One region of the Mesorhizobium sp. M1227 genome, then DNA from elsewhere that is predicted to be linked to it. Evidence: predicted binding sites of a transcription regulator. Region 1 holds the regulator's gene; the other holds the start of a gene.
The links. The regulator PhoB, encoded in region 1, activates phosphate uptake and scavenging genes when phosphate is short. The targets are predictions, from matches to a motif close to TGTCATNNANCTGTCAT.
Positions count from the first base shown of each region.

Region 2: a site for PhoB is predicted at 1,871-1,887, ahead of NKH28_RS02890 (ceramide glucosyltransferase). Genes of this name have one in related genera too.

Region 1 is NZ_JAMYLZ010000009.1:29,571-34,952, reverse strand. Features, by position in the region: gene NKH28_RS13965 (sugar ABC transporter permease) at 1-605, opposite strand, end outside; gene xylF (D-xylose ABC transporter substrate-binding protein) at 747-1,787, opposite strand; gene NKH28_RS13955 (ROK family protein) at 2,073-3,317, shown strand; gene phoB (phosphate regulon transcriptional regulator PhoB) at 3,327-4,016, opposite strand; gene phoU (phosphate signaling complex protein PhoU) at 4,033-4,740, opposite strand; gene pstB (phosphate ABC transporter ATP-binding protein PstB) at 4,773-5,382, opposite strand, start outside.
Region 2 is NZ_JAMYLZ010000001.1:627,082-632,463, forward strand. Features, by position in the region: gene argF (ornithine carbamoyltransferase) at 1-192, shown strand, start outside; gene NKH28_RS02880 (Hsp33 family molecular chaperone) at 355-1,365, shown strand; gene apaG (Co2+/Mg2+ efflux facilitator ApaG/CorD) at 1,372-1,764, opposite strand; gene NKH28_RS02890 (ceramide glucosyltransferase) at 1,992-3,143, shown strand; gene NKH28_RS02895 (O-succinylhomoserine sulfhydrylase) at 3,181-4,371, opposite strand; SAM riboswitch at 4,442-4,519, opposite strand; gene NKH28_RS02900 (2'-deoxycytidine 5'-triphosphate deaminase) at 4,655-5,382, shown strand, end outside.

The DNA of each region.
Region 1 (5,382 bases):
TGGAAAGTGGCATCAAGCGGCGCAATCGTCTGACCGCTGGCGACCCACCATGCGGCACCCCGCCAGACCAGAAGGCCGCCCAGCGTCACGATGAAGGCCGGCACCTCGAGATAAGCGATGATGTATCCCTGGAACGCTCCGATCAGAAGGCCAAGCGCCAGGCCGATGGCCAGTGCCAGGATCCAGATCCAGGGATTGCCTAATTGCAGACCGATCATTCGCACCAGGAAATGCACCTGCGCAAAGCCCATGACCACGCCGATCAGACCTTCGGCGGAACCGACCGACAGGTCGATATTGCGCATGACGATAACCAGCACCATTCCGGCGGCCATTATGGCCACGGCGGAAGTCTGCACCGACAGGTTCCAGAGATTGCGTGGCGTCAGGAAGGTCCGGCTGTCGAAGTCGAACGGATTGACGCCGAGCCGTACGCTGGAAACGACATGCAGGCCGACCCAGATGACCAGCAGCGCGCCGACCATGCCGAGCATGCGCGTGTCGAGTTCGGTTGCCTTGAGAAATCGGGCAACGATGCCGAGCTCGGATTCCCGTGCCCGGTCTGCCGTGCTGTCGACCGGCGTGTTGGACGTCGTGTCGGTCATGATGTTTCTCCCGCCGGGTTGCCGTCTGCCGCGGATGCCGGAAGCAGCCTAGAAGTTATCCGCCGGAAGCGGAAAAACAACTCTTGTTGAAAAACGCCGCGGCGAGCGGCCGCGGCGTTCGGACTTCTCGGAAACGTCGGCTCAGTTGCAGACTGCAACAGTGCCAGCCGTCACGCCGGCGCAGACCTCTTCTTTCTTGATCCAGCCGGCGTCGATGACGACGTTGAGGTTGTCCTTGGTGATGGCGACCGGGGTCAGGAACAGCGACTTGACGGTATTGCCGCCGGGCGTGGTGAAATCCTTCACGCCGGCAATGTCGGTCATCTGCTTGCCGTCGGCCAGCTGCGAGGCGATCTCGGCGGCATTCTTGCCGAGCTCGCGCGCATCCTTCCACACCGACACGGTCTGTGTGCCGAGCGCGATGCGGTTCAGCGCGGCGTGGTCGCCGTCCTGGCCCGAAACCGGAACCGATCCGGCCAGCCCTTGCGCTGTCAGCGCGGCGACGACGCCGCCGGCAGTGCCGTCATTGGCCGCGACCACGGCATCGACCTTGTTGTCGTTGGCGGTCAGGAACTGTTCCATGTTCTTCTGAGCGTTGGCCGGCAGCCAGCCGTCGGTATAGGCCTCGCCAACATTCTTGATCTTGCCGCTGTCTATTGCCGCCTTCAGCACCTCCATCGAACCGGCAAACAGGAAATCGGCATTCGGATCGGAACCCGAACCCTTGATGAAGACGTAGTTGCCTTCCGGCTTCACCTTGAAGACTTCCCGGGCCTGCATGCGGCCGACTTCCTTGTTGTCGAAGGTCAGGTAAAAGACGTCCTTGTTCTCGATCAGCCGGTCGTAGCCGACAACCGGAATACCTTCGTCCAGCGCCTTTTGCACGGCCGGCCCGATGGCCGAGGCGTCCTGCGCCAGGATGATCAGTGCGTTGGCGCCCTGCGAGATCAGGCTCTCGACGTCGGTGAGCTGCTTGCCGGGGTTGGACTGTGCGTCGGCGGAAATATACTTGTCGCCTGCGGCCTCGATGGCCGCCTTCATTGCGGCCTCGTCGGTCTTCCAGCGCTCTTCCTGGAAGTTCGACCAGGAAACGCCGATGACCTTGTCTTTAGCCTGCGCCACTGACGCCAGCGCCAGCGTCATGGCGACACCCGCCAGAATGGCGGTCGTGAATTTCTTCATCATATCCTCCCTGCGCCGCGTACGGCGTGATCAATTGGCTCAAAGACCAGCTTAGAAGCTCTAATTTTTTCGAGCCTCGAAAAAATACTGGCCCGATCTCCGGCTGCTGTCAACATCGATTCTGATGGATTTTGATGACTCTGCGAGTTTTTTCGAGCGTCGGAATAAACGATGACAGCGCCACCTGCATCTGACACTATTTGCCTCATCCGACACTATTTGTCGGACATTACCGACGGCTTCCGGTTCATGAGCGGCCGCGGCAACCGGGAGGAAAGCAAAACAATGTCGGTCGGAATCCGCCATGACGATTTGCGCCGGCGCAACCGGGCGATGGTGATCTCGGCGGTGCGCCGGGCCGGCCAGCCATCGCGTACTGAGATCGCAGCTACCACCGGCCTCAGTCATTCGACCATATCGGCGATTTCTTCCGACCTGATACGGGAAGGCATCCTCGCCGAGAGCAAGCCAAGTGAGCCCGTTTCGTTGAAACGCGGTCGTCCGCAAGTCGGCCTCGCCCTCAACCCGGAAGCGGCGGCGGTGCTGACCGTGGTGTTGTCGCTGAATTTCCTTTCGGCCGCCATTATCGACTATACGGGACAGGTGGTCGCCGAGGAACAGCGCCGGCTGGACACGCTGACTATGCCGCGCGACGAGCTGATCCGTGAATGCATGGCCATCGTCCGGCGCCGGCTGCAGGATCCAGATCTTGACGTCCGCAGTGTCGCCCGCATCGCCCTGGCGATTCAGGGCATTACCGACTCCCCTGCACGCGCCATGCTGTGGTCGCCGATCACGCCGCAGACCGACATCGCCTTTGCCGATATGCTGGAGGACGAATTCGGCATCCCGGCAACGGTGGAGAACGACTGCAACATGATGGCGGTGGCTTTGCGCTGGCGCAATCCGGATCGCTATCGCGATGACTTCATCGCCATCCTGCTTTCGCATGGCATCGGCATGGGGCTGGTGCTGAAGGGCGAACTGTTCACCGGGACGCATTCCTCGGGCGGCGAATTTGGCCACATGATCCATCGTCCGGGCGGCGCGCTCTGCCGTTGCGGGCGGCGCGGCTGCATCGAGGCGTATGCCGGCAACTACGCCATCTGGCGCAACGCCAGGCAGATGAGCGAAGACAGCGAACCGGTCGCCGATGTCAGCGACGCCGACATGCGCGCACTGGCGGCCCGGGCGCGCGAGAAAGATGGGCCGGAACGCGAGGCCTACCGCAAGGCCGGCGAAGCGCTGGGTTTCGGTCTCGGCTCGCTGTTCGCGCTGATCGATCCGGCACCGGTCGCGATGGTCGGCGCCAGTGCCGCCGCCTTCGATCTGATCGAGCCGGCCTTGCGGAAGGCAATCGCCCAGACCGCCGGCGGCCAGCATTCAGGCTCGATCTCCTTCGATACAGAGCCGAACGAATTGCCTCTGATCCGCGAAGGCTGCGCGATGCGGGCGTTAAGCTTCGTCGACCAGGAGATTTTCGCGCCGGGCGCGCAAATGAGGCCCAGCGTCAGAAAGAACGTAGCCTGACCAGGCGGGTCAATCTTCCCTGATCGCATAGCCGGCGCCGCGGATGGTGCGGATGACATCCGGCATCCGGCCGTTGTTGACGGCTTTGCGCAGCCGCCCGACATGCACGTCGACGGTGCGTTCGTCGATGTAGATTGTCTCCCCCCAGACATTATCGAGTAACTGGCTGCGCGAGAAGACACGGCCCGGATGCCGCATCATGAACTCGAGCAGCCGGAATTCGGTCGGCCCGAGCCTGATTTCGCTCTTCTTGCGATAGACCCTGTGCGATTCGCGATCGAGCACGATGTCGCCGACCTTCAGCACGCTGGACAGCACTTCCGGCTTGGCGCGCCGCAGCAGCGCCTTGACCCTGGCCATGAATTCCGGTGTCGAAAACGGCTTGACCAGATAGTCGTCGGCGCCGGTCGAAAGACCGCGCACCCGGTCGCTCTCCTCGCCGCGCGCGGTCAGCATGATGATCGGCAGCCGCTCGGTTTCGGGGCGCACCCGCAACCGACGACAGAGCTCGATGCCGGAAACCGCTGGTATCATCCAGTCGAGCACCAAAAGGTCGGGCACATTCTCCTGCAAACGGATCTCGGCTTCGTCGCCGCGTGTCACCACCTCGACCTGGTAGCCTTCGGATTCGAGATTGTAGCGGAGCAGCACACCCAACGGCTCCTCGTCCTCCACCACCATTATGCGTGGTGCGATCATCGGCTGGGCACCCCCATCATGTCACCGGTGCGGACATTGTCGTTTCGTCCTGCTTCGGACGATTGACCGGCAATTGCTCGCCGGTCAGCACATAATACGCATTTTCGGCGATGTTGGTGACATGGTCGCCGATCCGCTCCAGATTCTTGGCGCAGAACAGCAGGTGCGTGCAAGCGGTGATGTTGCGCGGATCTTCCATCATGTAGGTCAACAGCTCGCGGAACACGGACGTGTATTTAACGTCGATGCGCTCGTCGGCGGCACGAAGCTTGGCCAACGCGGCCGCATCGCCTGCAGCATATTCCTCGATGACACCCTGCACCTGGATGAGAACCAGCTGCGCCATCGCGTCGATGGAATGCGACAGGTCCCGCGGCGTGGCGCTGAGGCCGACGGCACTCACGCGCTTGGCGATATTCTTGGCAAGGTCGCCGATGCGTTCGAGGTCGCCCGCCATGCGGATCGCTCCGACCACATGGCGAAGATCGTGGGCCATCGGCTGGCGTTTGGCGATCAGGGTGATGGCGCGGTCGTCCAGTTCGCGTTGACGCGCATCCATGATGGCGTCGTCGGAAACGACGCGTTGCGCCAGCACGTTGTCGGAATTCAACAGGGCCTTGGTCGCCCCGCCGACCATCGAACCGGCGAGGTCGGCCATGTCGCGGATCAGCTTGCTGATCTGCTCGAGATCCTCGTCGAAAGAAGCGACTGTGTGTTCGCCCATGGTCCTGTCCTCATATGCATGATCGGAACGGCTCAGCCGAAGCGGCCAGTGATGTAGTCCTGCGTGCGCTTCTCGCGGGGCGACGTGAAGATCTTCTCGGTCCGGTCGAACTCGACCAGTTCACCCAGATACATGAAGGCCGTCTGGCGCGACACGCGCGCCGCCTGCTGCATGTTGTGGGTGACGATGACGATCGTGTAGTCGGCTTGCAATTCGTCGATCAGTTCCTCGATCTTGGCCGTCGACAGCGGGTCGAGCGCCGAAGCCGGTTCGTCGAGCAGAATGACTTCCGGCTTCACCGCCACGGTGCGGGCGATACAGAGCCGCTGCTGCTGGCCGCCGGACAGGCTCAAGCCGCTGGCGTTGAGCTTGTCCTTGACCTCGCTCCACAGCGCGGCGCGCTTCAACGCCTGTTCGACGCGGCCGTCCATCTCGGACTTGCCGAGGTTCTCGTAGAGCCTGACGCCGAAGGCGATGTTCTCGTAGATCGACATCGGGAACGGCGTCGGCTTCTGGAACACCATGCCGATCTTGGTCCTGAGGAGGTTGAGATCCTGCGACCGGTCGAGAATGTTCTTGCCGTCGAGCAGCACCTGGCCCTCGGCCGTCTGTTTTGGGTAGAGCTCATAGATGCGGTTGAAC
Region 2 (5,382 bases), on a different contig from region 1:
CCCTATCAGGTCAATGCGGCACTGATGGCGAAAGCCAAGCCGGATGCGCTGTTCATGCACTGTCTGCCGGCGCATCGCGGTGAGGAGGTTACCGACGAGGTCATCGACGGACCGCATTCGGTGGTGTTCGATGAGGCCGAGAACCGGCTCCATGCCCAGAAGGCAGTCCTGGCCTGGTGCCTGGGCGTTTGATACGAGCCGCGGTAATCCGCGCCGGCCTGATCTGCGCCGCCTTGATCTGGGCCGCCTTGATCCGGGAGTTGGTGGTGCCTATCTCAGGCGCATCACGCAAATCGAGCGCGTCTCGTCGCATGCGCCCCGGAGGGCGGCATCGCCGCGCCCCGGAGCTTTGTCATGTTGGAAACTCATCAATTGGCTGAACATAAACCCAAGCTCGGCGAATTCGGCTACGCCGGCGACGACCATGTCGTGCCGTTCGAGGTCGGCCCACTCGACGTGCGCGGTCGCACCGTCCAGCTCGGGCCGATGCTCGATGCTATTCTCAGCCGTCACGACTATCCCGAGCCGGTCGCCCGGCTCCTGGCTGAAGCCTGTGTGTTGACGGTATTGCTCGGAACTTCGCTGAAGTTCGAGGGCAAGTTCATTCTGCAGACCCGCACCGACGGGCCGGTCGACATGCTGGTCGCGGATTTCTCCACGCCGCACGCGCTGCGCGCTTATGCCCGCTTCGATGCCGACCGGCTGCAGGCTTTGACTTCTGCCGGCGAGACGTCACCGCAGACGCTGCTCGGCAGCGGCGTCCTGGCGCTGACCATCGACCAGGGCGCCCACACACAACGCTACCAGGGCATCGTCCAGCTCGACGGCGTCACACTGGAAGATGCCGCACGCACTTATTTCCGCCAGTCGGAGCAGATTCCGACCGACCTCCGGCTTTCGGTTGCCAAGCTTCTGACGCCGGGCGTCGGCGGTGCTCGCGAGCAATGGCGGGCCGGTGGCCTGCTGGCACAATTCCTGCCGCAATCGGCGGAGCGCATGCGCGTACCCGACCTTCCCGGTGGCGACGGCGATCCGCGTGAGGAGATCCACGACCCGACCGACAATTCCTGGCAGGAGCTGCTGGCGCTGCTTGGTACTATTGAACCGACCGAGCTGATCGATCCGACGATCGGCGCCGAACGGCTGCTTTACCGGCTTTTCCACGAGCATGGCGTCCGTGTGTTCGGCGGGGTGCCGGTCGCCGACCAGTGCTCATGCTCGAGGGACAAGATCCACGGCATCCTTGAAGGCTTTTCCGCCGAGGAGATCAGGGACAGCACCGAGGATGGCAGCATTCACGTCGCCTGCGAATTCTGCTCGAAGCAATATGACTTCGACCCGGCGGAGTTTGCAGCGGCCGGATGACGGCCGTCAATTGACGGTGCGCCGCATTCCCGGCAAGTCGAGCGAGAAGGCGGGGATGGCGACGTCGAACGTCTCGCCCCGCCTGTTGCGCATGGTGTAGTGCCCGACCATGATGCCGGACGGCGTCGAGAGCGGGCATCCAGACGTATACTGATAGCTGTCGCCGGGGTTGAGTCCGGGTTGCTCGCCGACGACCCCGGGGCCGCGCACTTCCTCGACCTTGCCGGTGCCGTCGGTAATGTGCCAGTAGCGCGACAGAAGCTGCACGAACTCATCCGACTGATTGTCGATGGTCACCTGATATCCCCAGACATAGCGGTTTTGCGGAGGGTCGGAGTGATCCTCCAGATAGAACGGCCTGACCTGCACTTCGATGTTGCGGGTGACGGCGCTGTACATAAACTGCTCCAAAGCAATGTAGATGGAACTTTCGACGCTCAGCGCAGTTTGATCAACGATGCGCGTCATCTCCTTGCCCGACTCGAGCGCAGGTGCCGAAAAACAATGTCATTTAAGTGACACATGACAATGATGGTGTGCAGGCTTGTGCCGGGCGACTCAGCGTTCTGTCGAATTGTTGAAAACGGCCGTCATGCGGCCGGCACTTCTGGAGTGACCAGATCTCGATGGAACCGACATTCGCAGCCGCCCTCCTTTCCATAGCCCTCCTTCTTTCAAATCTCGCCAGCATCCTGTTAGCTTCGCTGAAGCTGAAGCGACCAGCCAGGATCGCACCGCCCGCCAACGCGCCGCCGGTATCGATCGTCATCCCGGCACGCGGCGTCGAGCCGTTTGCCGAAGAGACGCTGGAGCGCGCCTTCTCACTCGACTGGCCGCGCTACGAACTCATCTTCTGTGTCGCCCATGCCGACGACCCGGTGGTCAAGCCGATCACCGCAGCAATGGCGCGCTTTCCAGCTATTCGCGCCCGCCTTCTAGTCGGTGACGACCGCATCAGCGGCAATCCAAAACTCAACAATTGCGTGAAGGGTTGGGAGGCGGGGCGTTATCGCTGGGTCATCCTTGCCGATTCCAATGTGCTTATGCCGAGCGACTACGTCCAGCAGCTGATGGCGGCATGGCGGCACGACACCGGCCTCGTCTGCTCGACGCCGATCGGCTCGCGGCCGGACGGCTTCTGGGGGGAGGTCGAATGCGCCTTTCTCAACACGCTGCAGGCACGCTGGCAGTACGCCGGAGAGGCGCTCGGCCTCGGCTTCGCGCAGGGCAAGAGCATGTTGTGGAACAAGCCGATGCTCGACGCCAATGGCGGCATCCGCGCGCTTGCCGCCGAGATCGCCGAGGACGCGGCCGCGACCAAGCTGGTCAACGGGCTCGGACTGCGGGTCAATCTTGTCGCCTCGCCCTTCGAACAGCCGCTCGGCCGGCGCACGCTTGGCGAGATCTGGTCGCGGCAGGCGCGCTGGGCGCGGCTGCGCCGCGTCACCTTCGCGCTGTTCTTCGCCCCCGAGATCCTGATCGGCGCGGCGCCGCCGCTGGTGTTTGCGCTGATCGCGGCGGCTGACGCCGGCGTCAGCCTGCCGGCAACCGCCATCGCCGTGCTGGTCGCGGCCTACCTGCCGGAATGCGCCTTGGCCTCGGCCAAGGGATGGCACCTGTCGCCGCGCACGATCCCGGCGATGATGGCGCGAGACCTGATGCTTCCCGCCATTTGGGCGCGCGGATGGCTGAGCGGCGCCGTCGACTGGCGCGGCAACGTGATGACTATCCAGACAAAGACCGTCGCGGAGCTGGAAGAGACCCCGTCCGGCGCCTGATCGGGCGCGTTCCCGCTCGCCTCTGTTCGGCCAGCCCTTATCCGGCAACTCTCAGTGCCTGCTCGATGTCTTCGAGCAGGTCGTCGGCGTCCTCAAGGCCAACTGACAGCCTGAGCGTTCCCGGTCCGATGCCGAGCTCGGCGCGGGCCTCATCGGTCAAGTTCTTGTGCGTCGTCGTCGCCGGATGGGTGATCAGGCTCTTGGCGTCGCCGAGATTGTTGGAAATGAGCACGACGTCGAGTGCGTTCTGGAAGGCAAAGGCCGCCTGCTTGCCGCCCTTCACATCCATGCAGATCAGCGTCGAGCCACCCGACATCTGCCTCTTGACCACGGCCGCTTGCGGGTGGTCGGCACGGCCGGGATAGATGACACGGGCGATTTGCGGGCGCTCGGCCAGGAAATCCGCGATGCGGCCGGCACTTTCCGTCTGCTGGCGTACGCGTAGCGGCAGCGTCTCCAGGCCCTTCAGCAGCGTCCAGGCATTGAAGGGCGAGAGGCTTGGGCCGGTGTGGCGGAAATAGTCATGCAGGTTCTCGTCGATCCATTTCTTGTCCGACAGAACGATGCCGCCAAGACAGCGCCCCTGGCCGTCAATATGCTTCGTGGCCGAATAGACGACGATGTGGGCGCCGAGCTGCAGGGGTTTCTGCTGCAAGGGCGTGGCGAACACATTGTCGACGATCAGCCTGGCGCCGATCGCATTGGCAAGTGCCGCGACGGCGGCAATGTCGATCACTTCCAGCGTAGGATTGGTCGGGCTTTCCAGGAAGAACAGTTTGGTGTTTGGCTTGACCGCCTTTTCCCAATTGGCGATGTCGGTGCCGTCGACCAGCGTTGCCTCAATGCCGTATTTCGGCGCCAGCGTCTCGACCACCCAGCGGCAGGAGCCGAACAGCGCGCGCGCCGCCACGATATGGTCGCCCGCCTTGGCGCTGCACAGCAGTGCTGCCGTCACCGCCGCCATGCCGGATGCCGTGGCGCGCGCGTCTTCGGCTCCTTCCAGCGCGCACATGCGTTTTTCAAACATGTCGACCGTCGGATTGGCATAGCGCGAATAGATGAAGCCCGGCTCCTCGCCCTTGAAGCGGGCCTCCGCCGCTTGCGCCGTCTCGTAGACATAGCCTTGGGTGAGATACATCGCCTCGGAGGTCTCGCCGAAGCCGGAACGCAGCGTTCCGGCATGCACGAGTGCGGTCTGAGGCTTCCAGTCGCGCTTCTTGGTCATCATTCCATCCAAACACCAAAATTGGTCCAAACAACAAAAAACCGGTCGCGAAAGTCGCAACCGGTCCATATGGCCTTGCGGCCTGACGGTCCTTTAGCGACTTGTTTAACGTGGCTGCAAGCCGACCGGCCAAATCACCACGGGATAACGAGCTTTAGACCCGCGCCACGCTTGCGTCAATTGCCGGCATGATTAAGAGGGTTGTACCAAGCAGGTGCCAAACGCGTCCACGGTCGGACCTGCGACAGAACAAGACCTCGCCCGGCGTTCGAACGGAGCCAGACCCTTGCGGCAGACAGGCATTCTTCCCGATCAGGATATTTCCGCGCTGTTCCAGACGGGCGCGCTGAAATCGCCGCGCACGCTCGATGCCGATCAGATCCAGCCGGCCAGCCTTGACCTTAGGCTCGGCGACAAGGCCTGGCGGGTGCGTGCTTCCTTCTTGCCCGGCCCGGACCACAGGGTTGTCGACAAGCTCGACCGGCTGAAGCTGCACGAGATCAACCTCGCCGAAGGTGCCGTGCTGGAAACCGGCTGCGTCTACATCGTGCCGCTGCTCGAGAGCCTGGCGCTGCCCGCCCATATTTCCGCCTCCGCCAACCCGAAAAGCTCGACCGGACGGCTCGATATCTTCACCCGGGTAATGACCGACCGTGGCCACGAGTTCGACAAGATCGCCGCCGGCTATGAAGGCCCGCTCTATCTGGAGGTCAGCCCGCGCACTTTCCCGATTGTCGTGCGGACCGGCTCGCGGCTGTCGCAGGTCAGGTTCCGCACCGGCAATGCGCTCTTGTCGGAAAACGAGCTGCACGAGTTGCACCACGCCGAAATGTTGGTCGCCACCGAACCACCCAACATCTCAGGCGGCGGCATCGCGCTGTCGATCGACCTCGACGGCGACAAGGATGGGCTTGTCGGCTATCGCGGCAAGCACCACACCGGCCTGGTCGACGTCGACAAGCGCGCCGCGCAGGATGTCGTCGATTTCTGGGAGCCGCTCTACAAGAGCGGTGC